3 regions of the Streptomyces sp. NBC_00028 genome follow, and region 2 is predicted to be linked to each of the others. Evidence: riboswitches for the same ligand, from Rfam matches in the RefSeq annotation. Region 2 holds a riboswitch; each other region holds the start of a gene.

Region 1 (6,073 bases), 2.0 Mb from region 2:
TGTTCTGCACTTCGTCGTCTGGCTGCTCTTCAGGGCACTGGTCTTCGTGGCCCTGGTCGGCGGGCTCATCTATGTCGTACGGAAGTTCACGTCGAGCTCCTCGTCGCGCAGCGACTGGTGAGGAGCGCGTGGGGCATCGGTGATCGGTAACAGGAATCACCGGTTCCCTCGGGCGAGGGAAGTTTTCGGCACAGGCCGTCTGTGAGCGGTGGCAGGCGGTTAAAGTCCGGAATTCGACGCGGGGACGATCCCCCGCGAGCGGCGTACACCCCCTCCCGTGTCCCCCCGCACGGGCAGCCCCCTCGTGCTTCGGGAGTGACCCTTGGCCACGGTTGACACCGCCCCCGCAGAACTTCACGTACCCCTACAGACGGCGCCCCCGGCACGACCGGAGAGTTCCGTACGACGGGACGGGACGACGGCGGCCCCGGACCAGCCGGATCCGTCCGAGCAAGCCCCTTCCGGGACCCTCATCGGCTCCGTGCAGCGCGCGATGCGCCTGCTGGAGTCCGTCGCCGGACACGAGCACGGCGCCCCCGCCAAGCAACTGGCCCGGGAGACCGGCCTGGCCCTGCCGACGGCCTACCACCTACTGCGCACGCTGGTCCACGAGGGCTATCTGCGCCGCGACAAGGGCCTGTTCTTCCTCGGCGCGGCGGCTGAGCGACTGAGCAGCAGCGGAGCCCAGGAGAAACGTCGCAGCACCGTTGTCGAGGCCCTCGCGCACTGGCGGGACGTGATCGGCGTACCCGTGTACTACGCCATGTACCGCGACGGCGAGATCGAGGTCATGTGCGTCTCCGACACCCCGGGCAATCCCGCGGTCGAGGAGTGGGCCGACTTCCGTGAGACCGGGCACGCGCACGCCATCGGTCAGTGCCTGCTCTCCCAGCTCGACGAGAGCGCCCGCCGCGACCACCTCGAGCGCTACCCCGTACAGGCCATCACCCCGTACACCGTGCGTGACAGCCATGTGCTGCTCCGGCGGCTGGACCGGATGGGGCGGATGGACCCGGTCTTCGAAGAGCAGGAGTACGCCCTCGGGACGGTGTGCGCGGCGATTCCCATCACCATCGGGCCCACCGCCGCGACGATGGCCATTTCTCTCCCTTCCCACCAGGCCGATCGACTGCTAAGCGCCACACGTCAGCTACAGAGCGAGATCGGACAGCTCCTGGGGTCGCTCGCGATCTCTATCAGTATCTGAAAACTCACTCCTTGTGATCTCCCGTATACGTTCAGCAAGATTCCTACAGTGTCAAAGGGATCATTCCCGGCCAGTCAACTCAGATGACGGGGTAGGCGATGGACGAGTCCGTGCAGGCAGAGGTCATGATGAGCTTTCTCGTCTCCGAGGAGCTCTCTTTCCGTATCCCGGTGGAGCTGCGCTACGAGACCTGTGATCCCTATGCCGTGCGACTGACCTTCCATCTGCCCGGGGACGCGCCGGTGACCTGGGCCTTCGGGCGCGAGCTGCTGATCGACGGTGTGGGACGGCCGAGCGGTGACGGGGATGTGCGGATCGCGCCGGCCGAGGCGGACACGCTCGGTGAGGTTCTGATCCGGCTTCAGGTCGGTGCCGACCAGGCGCTGTTCCGTTCGTCGACGGCGCCGCTGATCGCCTTCCTCGACCGCACCGACAAGCTGGTGCCGCTGGGGCAGGAAGGGGCCCTCGCGGACTTCGACGCCCATCTCGACGAGGCGCTGGACCGCATCCTGGCGGAGGAGCAGAGCGCGGGCTGAAGCGCCCCGCCGGGAGGGAGGCGGAACGCTTCAGCGGGAGACGTGGAGCTATGCAGGAACGCTTCTTCTGGGATCCTCTCGGAGGATCTCCTCTAGGCAGATCCTCTGTGGAGGCGGGGTTCCTGGTGCCGCGGTTTCCACAGACCTCGGGCTTCGGCGGCGGACCGCCGGACCGGCGTCAGCGCTTGCGCCGGCGGCCACGGCCACCCCGTGCGGCGGCAGCCTGCGGAACTTGGGCGCCCTGCGGACCGTACGCTCCCGCCTGGCCCCCCGCCCCCGCCCCGGCCGGAGTCGGCTCGCCGCCCGTGGGAACCGTCGCGGAGCCCGGCCGGTCGGCCGCGACGACCAGGGCCGCGAGAGCGGTGGTGACCGGTACGGACGCCACCAGGCCGATCGAGCCGACCAGCGTGCGCACGATCTCCTCCGCGACCAACTCGCTGTTGGCGACCGTTCCCACGCTGCTCTGCGCGATCGAGAAGAGCAGCAGCAGGGGGAGCGCGGCGCCCGCGTAGGCCAGGACGAGGGTGTTGACGACCGAGGCGATGTGGTCGCGGCCGATGCGGATGCCCGCGCGGTACAGCCCGCGCCAGCCCATCGAGGGGTTGGCCTCGTGCAGCTCCCAGACCGCCGAGGTCTGTGTCACGGTCACGTCGTCGAGGACACCGAGCGAGCCGATGATGACACCTGCGAGCAGCAGACCGCTCATGTCGATCGACGGATAAAGGCCGTGGATCAGACCGGTGTTGTCGTCCGTGTTGCCGGTCAGCGCCGCCCAGCCGATGAACAGCGAGCCGAGGACGCCGATCAGCACCAGCGAGATCAGTGTGCCGAGCACCGCCACGGAGGTTCTCGCCGACAGCCCGTGGCACAGATACAGCGCGATCAGCATGATGGCGCTCGCCCCGACCACTGCCACGACCAGCGGGTTCGAGCCCTGCAGGATCGCGGGCAGGATGAAGAAGTTGAGGATCAGGAAGCTGATGGCCAGCGCGACCAGCGCCATGACGCCCCGCAGCCGCCCGACGACCACGACGGCGAGCGCGAAGATCCCGGCGAGCAGCGCCATGGGGAACCTGCGGTTGACGTCGGTGACCGAGTACTGAAGATCCTTCGGCGCGGAAGGCTCGTAGGCGACCACGACCTTCTCACCCTCGTCCAGCTGACGTGACTGGTCCGGTTGCACGATCTCGGTGAACGTACGGCCCTTGTCCTTGCCGGTGTCGACTCGGATCGTGGCCTTCTTGCAGGTGCCGTCGGCCTCCTGCTGGGCGGAGGAGCCCTCCGCGGTGGAGGTGTCGCCGGTCGGGGTCCCACCCGAGGCGTTCACGGACTTGCAGCTCACCTTGTCGACCTTGGTGACCGTGGCCTGCTGGGTCTGCCGGTCGAACCCGACGCCGGTGCGCTCGTGCGCGGGCGCGCCCCCGGGCCACAGCACGGCGAGACCGACCAGGACGGCGGCGCCGAACGGGATGAGGATCGCCGCGATGACCTTGCGCAGGTGCTGGGAGACGGGGGCGGCCGGGCCGTGGCTGTGACTGTGGCCGTGCGAGTGTCCGTTCCCGCCGTTCCCTCCGGCGCCACCACCTCCACCCTCACCGTCACCGCCGCCGGGGCCTGAGCCGGTGCCGTGCCGGTGTACGACATCGGCGCCGCGGCCGTGATCGTGGTCGTGGCTCTGCTGGCCGTGCTGGCCGTGCTGGCCGTGCTGGCCGTGCTGGCCGTGCTGGCCGCGGTGGTCGTCGTGACCGCCGCCAGGCCCGGGTCCGCGCTGACCTCCGCCGCCACCGATGCCGGGACCGCGCTGCCCCGGGCCACCGACGGCGGGACCGCCTCCGACCGGGCCGCCCGTGCCGGGACCCTGCCTGCTCCAGTCACCCGGTCCAGGCGTGTTCCAGCTGCCCGTTGCGGGCCCGCTCCAGTCGTCCGATCCGCGCTGGGGGCCGTACCCGGAACCGTGCCCAGCACCATGCCCGGTCCTGCCGCCGACGCCGCTGCCCGCGTCGCCCGCGCCTCCGCTCCCGGGCCGGCGCCCGCCCCCGGTGCCAGGCGCTTCGCCTCTGCTGCCGGGGCCACGGGGTGGCTCGGGCGGGTACGGGGGCTGAGGTGTCGTGGTCACCGACCGATCATCGCAAGAACGGCAGGGGCCCTCTGTTCACCGCGCCCGAATTGACGCTAGCGTGGAGGCACCTTTGTACACGCGGGAGCTCGGAGCACCGGGCTGAGAGGGCGCTGACCTTCGTCCCAGCGATGTTTCACGTGGAACGTCGTCACCAGTGAGTGACGTTCCCCACGAAACGTCGGCGGACGGAAGCCGCTGCGTCGACCGCCGAACCTGTTACCGGGTAATGCCGGCGTAGGGAGTAGGTCTCATGACCATCAAGGACGCACGCACGCCTGCCTCCAGCCAGGACGAACAGCCCATTCAGGGCGAAGAGTCCACGGAGAGCGGGAAGTCCATCGGCTGGCACAAGGCGTACGTCGAGGGTTCGCGCCCCGACCTGCGGGTGCCGGTCCGACAGGTGCACCTCACCAACGGGCAGTCGGTCACGCTGTACGACACCTCGGGCCCGTACACCGATCCAGCGGCCGAGACCGATGTCCGCCGTGGCCTGGCCCCGCTGCGGGAGAACTGGATCATCGCCCGCGGCGACACCGAGGAGTACGCGGGCCGCCCCGTCCGTCCCGAGGACGACGGCATCAAGCACACCTCGCCGCGCGGCGGCAATCTGCGCAACCTCGACGCCGTCTTCCCGGGTCGCCCCCGACTGCCGCGCCGGAGCCGTGACGGCGAGGCGGTGACCCAGCTGGCGTATGCGCGCCGCGGCGAGATCACGCCCGAGATGGAGTACGTGGCCATCCGGGAGAACGTGGCGCCCGAGGTCGTACGGGAGGAGATCGCCGCGGGACGCGCGGTGCTCCCGGCCAACGTCAACCACCCGGAGATCGAGCCGATGATCATCGGCAAGCGGTTCCTGGTGAAGGTCAACGCCAACATCGGCAACTCGGCGGTCACCTCCTCCATCGAGGAAGAGGTGGAGAAGATGACCTGGGCGACCCGCTGGGGCGCCGACACGGTCATGGACCTGTCCACCGGCCGCAACATCCACACCACGCGCGAGTGGGTGCTGCGCAACTCCCCCGTCCCCATCGGCACGGTGCCGCTCTATCAGGCGCTGGAGAAGGTCGACGGCCGTGCCGAGGAACTGACCTGGGAGATCTACAAGGACACGGTCATCGAGCAGGCCGAGCAGGGTGTGGACTACATGACGGTCCACGCGGGTGTGCGGCTGCCCTACGTGCCGTTGACCGCCAACCGCAAGACGGGCATCGTCTCGCGCGGCGGGTCGATCATGGCGGCGTGGTGCCTGGCCCACCACAAGGAGAGCTTCCTCTACGAGAACTTCGAGGAACTGTGCGAGATCCTCGCCACCTACGACGTGACGTACTCGCTCGGTGACGGCCTCCGGCCCGGCTCGATCGCGGACGCCAACGACGAGGCGCAGTTCGCGGAGTTGAGGACGCTCGGGGAACTCAACACGATCGCCAAGCGTTTCAACGTTCAGACCATGATCGAGGGCCCGGGGCATGTCCCGATGCACAAGATCAAGGAGAACATCGACCTTCAGCAGGAGATCTGCGAGGAGGCTCCGTTCTATACGCTCGGCCCGCTGACCACGGACGTCGCCCCGGCGTACGACCACATCACCTCGGGCATAGGCGCCGCGATGATCGCGTGGTGGGGCACTGCGATGCTCTGCTACGTCACGCCCAAGGAGCACTTGGGCCTGCCCAACCGTGACGACGTGAAGACCGGCGTCATCACCTACAAGATCGCGGCCCATGCGGCGGACCTCGCCAAGGGACACCCTGGCGCACAGGAGTGGGACGACGCGTTGTCGGACGCCCGCTTCGAGTTCCGCTGGGAGGACCAGTTCAACCTGGCCCTCGACCCCGACACGGCCCGGGAGTTCCATGACGAGACCCTCCCGGCGGAGCCGGCCAAGACGGCCCACTTCTGCTCGATGTGCGGCCCGAAGTTCTGCTCGATGAAGATCAGCCAGAGCATCACAGAGCGGTTCGGCGGTGCGGCGGCCGAGGGGGCGTCGCAGGAGGAGATCGCTGAGGGGATGCTGCAGAAGTCGAAGGAGTTCGCGGCGAGCGGGAGCCGGGTGTACCTGCCGCTGGCGGACTGACGTCCGTTCATCGGCGCTGCTCCGGAGGGGGCTTGGTGTCTTCGGGGCAGCGCCGTCGTGCATTCAGGGATGAGGGGTGGGTGGAGCCTTGATCGTTCTCAAGGTGACGGATGAGGCGCAGTCGCTGGCGTGGGACG
Region 2 (6,073 bases):
CACAAGTACGTCGCCCAGGTGGACGAGCTCCTCAAGCACAAGGAAGCGGAGCTTCTCGAAGTCTGATGAACGACTCTTCCTGGGGCTCTCCGCCGGGGGCCGCGCCGCACGCCGGGTACTGGGGGCCCACCGACCAGGGGCCTGTCCAGGGGGCTGCCCCGGCGGGTCCCGCGTACGATGCGCCTGAGGCGCAGCACACTCGCCCCATGCCCATCGTGCCCGACGTACCCGCGTATGGCGGAGACCAGGATGACGACCCGGGGGCCGCTCGGCTGAGTGGCCCCCTGTTCCGGGACGAGACGTTCCGGGACGACACGTTTCGGAACGAGCCGTTCCGCGACGAGACCATGTCGGCGCAGCCCCGAGCGGCGGCGCCGCAGACGCAGAATCCGGAGCCCATGCCCGACGCCCCCCAGCCGGCTTCCGCGCCGCAGAAGAAGAGCGCGGGGCGTGACCTGGGCGCGGCCATAGGCGTCGGGGTCGGGCTCGGTGCGGTGATCGTCGCCTCGCTCTTCGTCGTCAAGGCCGTCTTCATCGGCGTGATAGCGGTCGCCGTGGTCGTCGGGCTGTGGGAACTGACCTCGCGTCTCGAGGAGCGCAAGGGCATCAGGGCGCCGCTCGTGCCGCTGGCGGTCGGCGGTGCGGCCATGGTCGTCGCCGGGTACGTCCGGGAGGCCGAGGGCGCGTGGGTGGCGATGGCGCTCACCGCGCTCGCGGTGCTGGTCTGGCGGATGACGGAACCGCCCGAGGGCTACCTCAAGGACGTCACCGCGGGCGTCTTCGCGGCCTTCTACGTCCCGTTCCTGGCCACGTTCGTCGCGATGATGCTCACCGCCGACGACGGCGCGCAGCGGGTGCTGACGTTCCTGCTCCTCACCGTCGTCAGCGACACCGGGGCCTACGCCGTCGGCTGGCGCTTCGGCAAGCACAAGCTCGCGCCACGCATCAGCCCCGGCAAGACCCGTGAGGGCCTGCTCGGAGCGGTGTCGTTCGCGATGGTGGCGGGCGCGCTGTGCATGCACTTCCTGATCGACGACGGCACCTGGTGGCAGGGTCTGCTGCTGGGCCTCGCGGTGGCGGCGAGCGCGACGCTCGGTGACCTCGGCGAGTCGATGATCAAGCGCGACCTGGGCATCAAGGACATGGGCACGCTGCTGCCGGGGCATGGCGGCATCATGGACCGACTGGACTCGCTGCTGCCGACCGCGCCGGTGGTGTGGCTGCTGCTGGTGCTGTTCGTCGGCTCCGGCTGAGCGACGTACGTACGGACATACAGAAGGAGCCCCCGCTCAGGCGGGGGCTCCTTCTGTTCCAGCTCCTGCTTCCTGTCTAGGGAGTGCAGACGTCCCTCAGTTCCTTCGCGGCGGCGTCGATCCGGCTGCTGTCCGGGTCGGTGTCGCCGTTCAGGACGGCCTCGTTGTAGTCCTCCAGCGCCTTCCTCAGGTCCTTGGCGGCCGTGTCGACCTTGCCGTCGTCCGTCGCGTCGTCGAGGGCGGCGAGGTTCTTCTCGACGGTGTCGATGGAGTCGCCGTCGTGGATCGCCTTGAGGCTGTCGGAGATCGTGTCGGCGTTGCCGAGACAGTCGAGCGCGTCGTCGTCGCCCTCGCACCCCGTCACCAGCCCGGCGGTCAGGGCGACGGCGGCCGCAGTGGTGGCGATGACGGTGATACGGCGGCGGTGGTTGGCTGCCCGGTTGGCTGTTGCCATGGAAACGGTCCCCTCCTGGAAGGCACATGCGCTGGATCTGTGCCGACCACGATTCCGTCGCACGGGCCTCGTCACGAGGGAGCGACCACCCGTACCGCGGTGGAGCGGGCTACACCGTCGCCTGGCCGCCGAGGAACTCCGTCAGCAGCGGCAGCACCACGGGCGTCCGCCGCAGGACGGTCATGTGGGTGGTGCCGGGCAGGACGGCCAGCCGGGCGTCGGGGATCAGCGACTGCATCTCGGCCGCGTGTTCGACGCGTACGAAGTCGGAGTCGCCGATGAGCAGAAGCACCGGTGAGGTCAGGCCGCGCAGGTCGTCCGCGGCCCAGGGCAGCGGGGCGTGGGCCGCCGCCGAGACCTTGCCGAGGAAGGTCTCGAAGTGCTCGGGGTGCGGGGCGACGGCGGCGTACCCGGCGGCCATGTCCTGGAAGTCGGCCTGCGTGGGTAGCAGCGGCGAGGTGTAGTCAGGGGCGCGGATCTCGTCCCGCATGCCGTCCTGGGTGTACGGGGCGGAGACCAGCACCAGACGGCCGACCCGGTCCGGATGCCGTACCGCGATCTCCAGCGCGGTCAGCCCGCCGAGGCTGTAGCCGAGGAAGTCCGCCTGGGGGACGCCGAGCTCGTCCAGCAGGGCGACGACGTCGGAGGCGAGGTGCGGGACGGTGAGGTCGCGATCCGTGTCAGCGGTGTGGCCGTGCCCCTGGAACTCGGGGGCGATGACCTGACGGTCGGCGGACAGAGCGGGCAGCACGGCGTCGAAGGACAGCCCGATGGTGGTGGCACCGCCGTGCAGCAGCACCAGCGGGCGGTCGTCGCCGTGGGCGGCGCCATGGATCTCGTAGTACATCTCCAGGCCGTTGACCTTGGCGTAGGGCATCGTCATCACTTTCGGTATCCGGGAGGCGGGCGTATGGCAGGAAGACCCTTCCCGCGCTGTGAAGTCATCGGTCACCCTCGGTGACGGGCGGGGGCCAGGGTCACTCCATTCGATCTGCGACACTGGTACAGCCATGCCTAAGCCCGGAGAACTTACTTTCGTCGCCCCCCGCGGAGCCAAGAAGCCGCCGCGGCACCTTGCCGATCTCACGCCCGCCGAGCGCAAGGACGTCGTGGCCGAGATCGGTGAGAAGCCGTTTCGTGCCAAGCAGCTCTCGCAGCACTACTTCGCGCGGTACGCGCACGATCCGGAGCAGTGGACGGACATTCCGGCCGGCGCTCGCGGCAAGTTGCAGGAGGCGTTGCTTCCTGAGCTGATGACCGTCGTACGGCATCTGTCGACCGACCAGGGGACCACGCGCAAGACGCTGTGGCGGCTGTTCGACGGGACGCTCGTCGAGTCGGTGCTGATGCGGTACCCGGACCGGGTGACCATGTGCATCAGCTCGCAGGCCGGGTGCGGGATGAACTGTCCCTTCTGCGCCACCGGACAGGCAGGGCTGGACCGGAATCTGTCCACCGCCGAGATCGTGCATCAGATCGTCGACGGGATGCGGGCGCTCAGGGACGGGGAGGTGCCGGGCGGGCCCGCGCGGCTCTCCAACATCGTCTTCATGGGCATGGGCGAGCCGCTCGCCAACTACAAGCGGGTCGTGCAGTCGATCCGCGCGCTCACCGACCCCGCCCCGGACGGGCTCGGGCTGTCGCAGCGAGGGATCACCGTCTCGACGGTCGGGCTGGTGCCCGCCATCCACCGGTTCGCCGACGAAGGCTTCAAGTGCCGGCTCGCCATCTCGCTGCACGCGCCCGACGACGAGCTGCGCGACACCCTCGTCCCCGTGAACACGCGGTGGAAGGTGCGCGAGGTGCTCGACGCCGGGTTCGAGTACGTCGAGAAGAGCGGGCGGCGGCTCTCGATCGAGTACGCGCTCATTCGCGACATCAACGACCAGGCCTGGCGTGGGGACCGGCTCGGACGGCTGCTGCGCGGCAAGCCCGTGCATGTGAACCTCATTCCGCTGAACCCGACCCCGGGCTCCAAGTGGACCGCCTCGCGGCCCGAGGACGAGAAGGCCTTCGTCGAGGCCATCGCCGCGCACGGTGTGGCGGTGACCGTCCGGGACACCCGGGGGCAGGAGATCGACGGGGCCTGCGGTCAGCTGGCGGCAGGCGAACGGTAGTCTGACCGTCGTAAGAACACCTTCATAGCTGTCAGAACATCTTCATATTCGTATCCGACAGGGGAGCGCCACAGCGCTGAGAGTGCGGCCATCGGGCCGCAGACCCTCTGAACCTCGCCCAGGTCATTCTGGGTAGGAAGTTCGGTCATCACCGTGAGTAGCAAGAAGTACTGTGCTGTCGTCGTCGGCCTCGGCCTGGTCGCGCTGTCCGCGTGCGGGTCGTCCGACGAGGGCACCAAGAGCGAGTCCAAGACCGTCACCCTCGTCAGCCACAACTCGTGGGCCGTGTCGAAGAGTGTCCTCGCCGCCTTCGAGAAGGAGTCCGGCTACAAGGTCAAGGTCCTGGAGGACGGCGACGCCGGGCAGGCCGTCAACAAGGCGATCCTGACCAAGGACAACCCGCAGGGCGACGTCTTCTTCGGCGTCGACAACACCCTGCTGTCCCGGGCGCTCGACAACGGGCTCTTCCAGTCGTACGAGGCGAAGGGCGCCGGCACGATCAAGGCCGGGTACCGGGTCGACGGGGACAAGGTCACGCCCATCGACACCGGCGACATCTGCCTCAACTACGACAAGGCCTGGTTCAGCAAGCACAAGCTCCAGCCGCCTACGTCGTACGACGATCTGGTCAAGCCCGCCTACAAGGACCTCCTCGTCACCGAGAACGCCTCCACCTCCTCGCCGGGGCTCGGGTTCCTGCTCGGGACCGCCGCCAAGTACGGCGACGACGGGTGGGAGGCGTACTGGACCAAGCTCAAGGCCAACGGCGTCAAGGTCGTCGACGGCTGGGAGCAGGCCTACAACGAGGAGTTCTCCGGGTCCGCCGGGGGCAAGAAGGCGAAGGCCGACCGGCCGCTCGTCGTCTCGTACGCCTCCTCGCCGCCCGCCGAGGTCATCTACGCCGACCCGAAGCCCTCGACCGCGCCGACCGGCGTCGTCGACGGCACCTGCTTCCGGCAGGTCGAGTACGCGGGACTGCTGAGCAACGCGAAGAACAGCGAGGGCGGCAAGGCGCTCATCGACTTCCTCCTGACCAAGCAGTTCCAGGAGGACATGCCGCTCAACATGTTCGTCTACCCGGTGGTCGAGGGCGCGGCCGTGCCCGCCGAGTTCACCAAGTACGGTCCCGCCGCCAAGGATCCCGAGACCATGGACCCGGCGAAGATCGCCGACAACCGTGACGACTGGGTCAAGTCGTGGACCTCGCTCGTACTGAAGTAAGCGGTACCGGAGTAAACGGTCGTCCTTCGAAGAAGGGCGCTGCGGCTCGGCTCGGCCTCATGGTCGTCCCCGTCGCGTTCTTCGCGCTCTTCTTCGCCTGGCCCGTCGCCGCGATCGTCGCGCGCGGGCTCAAGGCGGACGGGAGTTGGCAGTTCGGGCGGATCGCGGACGTGCTCGCGCAGTCCGACATCCGGCACGTCCTGTGGTTCACGACCTGGCAGGCGCTCGCCTCCACCGCGCTGACGCTCGCGGTCGCACTCCCGGGCGCGTACGTCTTCGCCCGCTACGACTTCCCCGGCAAGCAGATCCTGCGGGCCGTCGTCACCGTTCCGTTCGTGCTGCCGACGGTGGTCGTCGGTACGGCGTTCCTGGCGCTCGTCGGGCGCGGCGGGCTGCTGGACGAGTTGTGGGGCGTACGCCTGGACACCACCGTGTGGGCGATCCTGCTCGCGCACGTCTTCTTCAACTACGCCGTCGTCGTACGGACGGTGGGTGGGCTGTGGGGGCAGCTCGACCCGCGTCAGGAGGAGGCCGCGCGGATGCTCGGCGCCTCCTCTTGGCGGGCCTGGCGGAAGGTCACGCTGCCCGCGCTCGCGCCGGCCGTGGCCGCCGCCGCGCTCATGGTCTTCCTCTTCACCTTCACCTCCTTCGGGGTGGTGCAGATCCTCGGCGGGCCGACCTTCTCGACGCTCGAAGTGGAGATCTACCGGCAGACCTCGGAGATCTTCGATCTCGGTACGGCCGCGGTCCTGACGCTGGTGCAGTTCGCGGCTGTGGGCGGGATCCTCGCCGTGCACGCGTGGACGGTACGGCGCCGGGAGAGCGTGCTGCGCCTGGTCGCCCCCGCGACGACCGCCCGCCGGCCGCGCGGGGCCGGACAGTGGGCGCTCCTTGCCGGGGTGCTGGCCACGATCGCCGTGCTGCTGGTGCTGCCGCTCGCGGTCCTCGTCCAACGGTCGCTCGACGCACCGGACTTCGGCTACTACCGGGCGCTGACCTCGGCCGACGGAGGCGTGTTCCTGGTGCCA
Region 3 (6,073 bases), 4.1 Mb from region 2:
GCCCTTGCTGACGACCAGCGCGACCGCCGTGCCCGCGTGGAGGTCGGTGCCGCCCTCGGGGTCGGTGCGGATCACGAAGCCCTTGATGACGTCGTCGCTGAACTCCCGGGTGACCATGCCCGGTTCCAGGCCGTCGTTCTTCAGCCGTTCCTTCGCCTTGTCGAGCCGCAGGCCCTTGAGGTCGCCGAGCTGCACGGTCTCGGGGCCCTTGGAGATGGTCAGCGTCACCGAGTCGTTGGAGCGGATCCGGGTGCCGAAGGACGGGTCCGAGTCGATGACCTGGCCGCGCTTCACGGTGTCGCTGTACTCCCGCTTGACCGTGCCGACCTCCAGCCCGGTCTGCTCCAGCCGGTCCTCGGCCTGCGCCTCGGTCTTGCCGATCAGCGCCGGGACCTTGGTGAACTGTCCGGAGTTGATGTACCAGACGCCCGCGCCGACGCCGAGGATCAGCAGCAGGGCGACGACGATCGCGAGCGGGCCGCGCGGAACGCCCGAGCCGCGGCGCCGGGGCGGCGGGGGCGGCGGGGTCGCGAACCGGCTGGTGCGGTGGAGCGCCGACTCGTCGTCCTCGTTGACCGGCAGTGGCCGCGGCACCGTCAGCGAGCGCGGGATCACACTCGTCCGGTCCTCGGTGTTGTTGTGCTCGGTGGTCAGCGCCTGCGGCGGTACGGCGTCCAGCTGGTCCTCGCTGAGCGCGGCACGCGCCTCGCGGGCCTGGGCCAGCAGCGCCACCGCGTCGTACGGGCGCACGTCCGGGACGCGGGCGGTCGCCGACGCGACCAGCTCGTCCAGCTCGAACGGCAGGCCCGGCACGATCGCCGACGGCGGCGGGACGTCCTCGTGCAGATGCTTGTAGAGGACGATGGCGGGGGAGTCCCCGTCGTGCGGCTTCTCGCCGGTCAGCATCTCGTACAGCACGACACCGCACGCGTACACGTCGACGCGGGCGTCGGCGGCGCCCGGCTGCTCGATCTGCTCCGGCGCGAGATAGGAGACCGTGCCGAGCACGGTGCCGGTGGTGTTGGTGACGGTGTCGACCGAGCGGACCAGCCCGAAGTCGGCGACCTTGACCCGGCCGTCGTCCCCTATCAGCACGTTCTCGGGCTTCATGTCCCGGTGCACGAACCCGGCGCGGTGCGCGGCACCGAGCGCGGCGAGCACCGGCTCCAGGATGTCGAGCGCGGCCCGCGGCTGGAGCGCCCCGCGGTCGCGCAGCACGTCACGCAGGGTGCAGCCGGCGATGTACTCCATGGCGAGATAGACGTACGACCCGTCGGTGCCCTGGTCGAAGACCTGCACCACGTTGGGGTGGGCGAGCCGGGCGACGGACTTGGCCTCGCGGATGAAGCGGTCGACGAAGGTGGCGTCGGCGGCGAGGCCCGGGTGCATGACCTTCAGGGCGAGCACGCGGTCGAGGCGGGTGTCCAGGGCCCGGTAGACCGTGGCCATCCCGCCGACGGCGATCCGCGCTTCCACGCGATACCGGCCGTCGAGCACCTGCCCGACCAGCGGGTCCTGAAGGGTCGTATCCACGCAGGTGAGTGTACGAGCCGTGACTGACAGGGCCGGGGGTTCGGGTGAGATCGGGGCGGGACTGAAGCCGAGCTGTGACGGACCTCGCACCCGCTCCCGATTCTCATCGAACACACGTTCAGAACGCCGGGCGCTCCGGGTCCAGGCGCGCCAACCCCTCGACGGGGGAGGACGCTTCGGCGAAGTGCCGCTTGGGAATGCGCCCGGCCCGGTGGGCCAGCCGGCCCGCCTCGACCCCGTGCCGCATCGCGTGCGCCATCAGTTCCGGCTCCTGGGCCCGCGTCACCGCCGAGGCGAGCATCACACCCGCGCAGCCCAGCTCCATCGCGAGCGCCACGTCCGACGCCGTACCGGCTCCCGCGTCCAGGATCACCGGCACGCGCGCGTGCTCGACGATCAGCTGGAAGTTGTGCGGGTTGCGGATGCCGAGCCCGGACCCGATGGGGGAGCCCAGCGGCATGATCGCCGCACACCCCACGTCCTCCAGCTTCCGTGCGAGGACCGGGTCGTCGTTGGTGTACGGCAGCACCGTGAACCCGTCGTCGACCAGGGTCTCCGCCGCCTCCAGGAGCTCGATCGGGTCCGGCAGCAGGGTGCGCTCGTCGGCGATGACCTCCACCTTGATCAGCTCCGTGCCGAGCGCCTCGCGCGCGAGGCGGGCCGTCAGCACCGCCTCGCCCGCCGTGAAGCAGCCGGCCGTGTTCGGCAGCACCTGGATGCCGAGCCTCGTCAGCACCGACAGGACCGAGCCGTGCACGTTCGGGTCCACGCGCCGCATCGCGACCGTCGTCAGTTCCGTGCCCGAGGCGACCAGGGCCCGCTCCAGCACGTCCAGGCTGGGCGCCCCGCCCGTTCCCATGATCAGCCGGGACGAGTACGTCGTACCGCCGAGGACGAAGGGATCGTCGGCCATGGGTCAGCCTCCTTGGACGGCGGTGAGGACCTCGACGCGGTCCCCGTCGGAGAGGGGCGTCGACGGCCACTGCGCGCGTGGGACGACGGTTTCGTTGAGGGCGGCGGCCACCCCGGAGGGCGCCGGGGTGAGGGCGCGCACGACGGCGTCGAGCGCCGTGCCGGGAGCGAACCGGCGCGGCTCCCCGTTGACGGAGATGTTCATGCGGGCTGCTCCGTGAGGTGTTTCGTGAACCGCAGGGGAGTGAAGGGGCGGGCCTCGTCCGGGAGTTCACCGGCGGTGAGGGCGTGCGCCAGCGCGTCCCCCGTGACCGGCGTCAGCAGCACCCCGTTGCGGTAGTGGCCGGTGGCCAGCAGCAGCCCCGGCAGCTCGGTCGGGCCGAGCAGCGGTGCGTTGTCCGGGGAGCCTGGGCGCAGACCCGCGCGGGTCTCCGTCAGCGGCAGCTCGGTGATGCCGGGGACCAGCTCATGGGCGTCGCGCAGCAGCTCGTACACCCCGCCCGCGGTCACCGTGGTGTCCCAGCCCAGCTCCTCGCTGGTCGCCCCGATCACCAGCTCGCCGTTCTCGCGCGGCACCAGATAGACATGGCTGCCGCGCACCACGGCCCGCACGGTCCGGCTCAGGAACGGCGCGTAGCGCTGCGGCACGGTCAGCCGCAGCACCTGGCCCTTCACCGGGCGGACGGGCGGAAGCACCGCGTCGGGGACACCGGCCAGCCGACCGCTCAGGCTTCCGGCGGCCAGCACGACCTGGCCCGCGCCCAGCCGCGTACCGTCGGTCGCCGTGATGCCGGCGGCCCGGTCCCGTACGACGTCCAGCCGCTCGGCCCAGTCACGATGGAACACGACACCGGCCCGCTCACAGGCGGCCAGCAGCGCCCTGGTCAGCCGCCGCGGGTCGATCTGGTGATCGCCGTCCACCCGTAGCCCACCGCGCACACCCGGCGCGAGCATCGGCTCCAGACGCCGGCACTCCCGCCCGGACAGCCACTCGGACTCCAGGCCCGACTGCTGCTGCAGTGCGTGCAGTTCGCGCAGATGGGCGCGGTCGTCGGCGTCCAGGGCGACGGCGAGCGTGCCGCAGCGGCGGTAGCCGAGGTCCAGCCCGGTCAGGTCGGTCAGCTCGGCCGCGAACTCCGGATAGCGGCGGGCCGAGGCCAGGTTCAGGGCGAGCAGGGTCTGCTCGCCGTAGTGGAGTTCGGTGACGGCGGCCAGCATGCCGGCCGCCACCTGGGCGGCCCCGCCGCCCGGTTCGGGGTCCACGACGGCCGTGGCGAGACCGCGCTGCGCGGCCCGCCAGGCCGTGACGAGGCCGATGATTCCGCCCCCGACGACGAGGACGTCTGACGTACGTGAGGACATGGGCGTCCAGCCCCTCCCTTCGCCGGCATGACCCGGATCAGGTTCGTACGGTCGGAGGCCGCCAGCCTCCCTCTCAGCCCGGTGCGTCCGGGCTCCCGCGAGTGCTCTACGTTGGCCACCCTAGCTCTTGGATTTGCCCTTTTGTAAGGAGGCCCACTGTCATGGCCCGCTCGCTGGACGGCCTCGTCCTCGCCCCCGTCGCCGACCAGGCCCCAGGTCAGGTGGGTGCTCGAACCCGGTTCAGCTACCACGAGAAGGACGGCGAGATCTGGGCCGAGTACGCGGGCGGCGACGTCGTCCGCGGACATCTCGTCGGCACACGGGAGGGCGACCGGCTCGACTTCCGGTACGTGCAGCTGAAGCAGGACGGGACGACGTCCTCCGGGCACTGCGTGTCCGCCGTCGTGGAACTGTCCGACGGGCGGGTGCGGCTGGAGGAGAGCTGGGAGTGGGAGTCGCAGCCCGGCAGCGGGACCAGCGTTGTGGAGCAGGTCACTGTGCAGGACTCCTGACTGACAAATTGTCAGGTGTCTATGGTGATCAGGTGAGCGACGAGACGGATACCGAGGCGCGGCGGCGCGTGGTCGTGGTCGGCGCGGGCATGGCCGGCGTACAGACCGCGGTGGCCCTGCGCGAACAGGGCTTCGCCGGCACCGTGACCCTGATCGGTGCGGAACCCCATCAGCCCTACGACCGGCCGCCGCTGTCCAAGGCCGTGCTGCTCGGCAAGGCCGAGGGCTCCGCCTTCGAGGTCGACTTCGAGGCGTTCGGCATCGAACTGCGCCTCGGCGTGGAGGTGCTGGGCGTCCGCGCCGGCGACCGTGAACTCGACACCGTCGGGGGCCCGGTGCCCTACGACGTCCTGGTCCTCGCCACCGGCGCCGAACCGATCCGGCTGCCCGGCGCGGAGGGCGTCCCCGGGGTCCATCTGCTGCGCACCCTCGACGACGCCGAGCGGCTGCGGCCCGTACTCGCCCGGCAGCACGACATCGTGGTGGTCGGCGCGGGCTGGATCGGCGCCGAGTTCGCCACCGCCGCGCGCGACGCGGGCTGCGCGGTGACGGTCGTCGAGGCCGCCGACCGGCCGCTGGCGGGCGCCCTGCCCGCCGAGGTGGCCATGCCGATGACCGCCTGGTACGCCGACGCGGGGGCCGCACTGCGCACCCACGCGCGCGTGGCGCACATCGAGCCCGGCGAGGTCGTCCTCGACGACGGCTCCCGGCTGCCCGCCGACGCCGTCGTGGTCGGTATCGGCGCCCGCCCCGCCACGTCCTGGCTGTCCGGCTCGGGCGTCGACCTCGGCGCGCACGGCGAGGTCGTGGCCGACGCCGGGCTGCGTACCTCGGTCGAGGACGTGTACGCCGTCGGCGACTGCGCCTCCTTCCCCTCGGGGCGCTACGGCGAGCGACTGCTGGTCCACCACTGGGACAACGCCCTCCAGGGCCCGCGCACGGTCGCGGCCAACATCATCGGCGAGACGCCGTCGGTCTACGACCCGGTGCCGTACTTCTGGTCCGAGCAGTTCGGCCGTTTCGTCCAGTACGCCGGCCATCACACGTCCGCCGACACGGTCCTGTGGCGCGGGGACCCGTCAGGGCCCGCCTGGACGGTCTGCTGGCTGCGCGAGAACCGGCTGGTCGCGCTGCTGGCGGTGGGCCGGCCGCGGGACCTGGCGCAGGGGCGGCGGCTGATCGAGGCGGGGACGGAACTGGACCCGGAGCTGCTGCCGGATCCGGGGAGGCCGCTGAAGGCGGCGGTGGCCTAGCGGAAATGTCGCGGTAGGGGCCGTTTCGGGCGGCCCCGGCTTCCGACTGTCAGTGCGGGATGGCAGGCTTGATTCCGTGACCGAGATTGACGCAAAGATCGATGCTCTCGTCCCCGCCTGGCTCACCCTCCCCGACATCGCAGAAATGCTGGATGTCGAGGTGACGCGTGTGCGGCAGCTGGTCAAGGAGGGCCAGCTCATCGCCGTACGCCGAGGTGAGAACCGCGCACTGCACGTCCCCGCCGCCTTCATCGACGGGGTCGAGCAGAAGGTCGTCAAGGGCCTCACCGGGACCCTGACGCTCCTGCGGGACGACGGCTTCAGCGACGAAGAGATGCTGGAGTGGCTCTTCACCCCGGACGACAGCCTCCCCGGTACCCCGGCCCAGGCCCTCAGCGAGAACCGCGGCACGGAGGTGAAGCGCCGCGCCCAGGCGCTCGCCGTCTGAGCCGAACGCCGCCTGGTGTGTGAACCGGGGCCGCAGGATGTCCTGTGCGGCCC

The links. A riboswitch is a leader RNA that binds a small molecule or an ion and turns the genes downstream of it on or off. The one in region 2 is predicted to bind thiamine pyrophosphate.
Region 1: another riboswitch for thiamine pyrophosphate. It lies ahead of thiC (phosphomethylpyrimidine synthase ThiC); the one in region 2 lies ahead of OG885_RS13660 (thiamine ABC transporter substrate binding subunit).
Region 3: another riboswitch for thiamine pyrophosphate. It lies ahead of thiO (glycine oxidase ThiO); the one in region 2 lies ahead of OG885_RS13660 (thiamine ABC transporter substrate binding subunit).

Annotation. Positions count from the first base shown of each region.
Region 1 covers NZ_CP108293.1:5,158,009-5,164,081, forward strand. Annotated here, with positions in the region: gene OG885_RS23180 (DUF5326 family protein) at 1-121, shown strand, start outside; gene OG885_RS23185 (IclR family transcriptional regulator) at 482-1,207, shown strand; gene OG885_RS23190 (SsgA family sporulation/cell division regulator) at 1,306-1,743, shown strand; gene OG885_RS23195 (YibE/F family protein) at 1,922-3,532, opposite strand; TPP riboswitch at 3,931-4,120, shown strand; gene thiC (phosphomethylpyrimidine synthase ThiC) at 4,113-5,936, shown strand; gene OG885_RS23205 (hypothetical protein) at 6,025-6,073, shown strand, end outside.
Region 2 covers NZ_CP108293.1:3,142,842-3,148,914, reverse strand. Annotated here, with positions in the region: gene frr (ribosome recycling factor) at 1-66, shown strand, start outside; gene OG885_RS13680 (phosphatidate cytidylyltransferase) at 66-1,253, shown strand; gene OG885_RS13675 (hypothetical protein) at 1,330-1,707, opposite strand; gene OG885_RS13670 (alpha/beta fold hydrolase) at 1,817-2,590, opposite strand; gene rlmN (23S rRNA (adenine(2503)-C(2))-methyltransferase RlmN) at 2,718-3,824, shown strand; TPP riboswitch at 3,874-3,981, shown strand; gene OG885_RS13660 (thiamine ABC transporter substrate binding subunit) at 3,978-5,045, shown strand; gene OG885_RS13655 (ABC transporter permease) at 5,105-6,073, shown strand, end outside.
Region 3 covers NZ_CP108293.1:7,282,773-7,288,845, forward strand. Annotated here, with positions in the region: gene pknB (Stk1 family PASTA domain-containing Ser/Thr kinase) at 1-1,533, opposite strand, end outside; gene OG885_RS32765 (thiazole synthase) at 1,652-2,446, opposite strand; gene thiS (sulfur carrier protein ThiS) at 2,450-2,650, opposite strand; gene thiO (glycine oxidase ThiO) at 2,647-3,807, opposite strand; TPP riboswitch at 3,805-3,916, opposite strand; gene OG885_RS32780 (hypothetical protein) at 3,969-4,319, shown strand; gene OG885_RS32785 (NAD(P)/FAD-dependent oxidoreductase) at 4,409-5,572, shown strand; gene OG885_RS32790 (Rv2175c family DNA-binding protein) at 5,649-6,020, shown strand.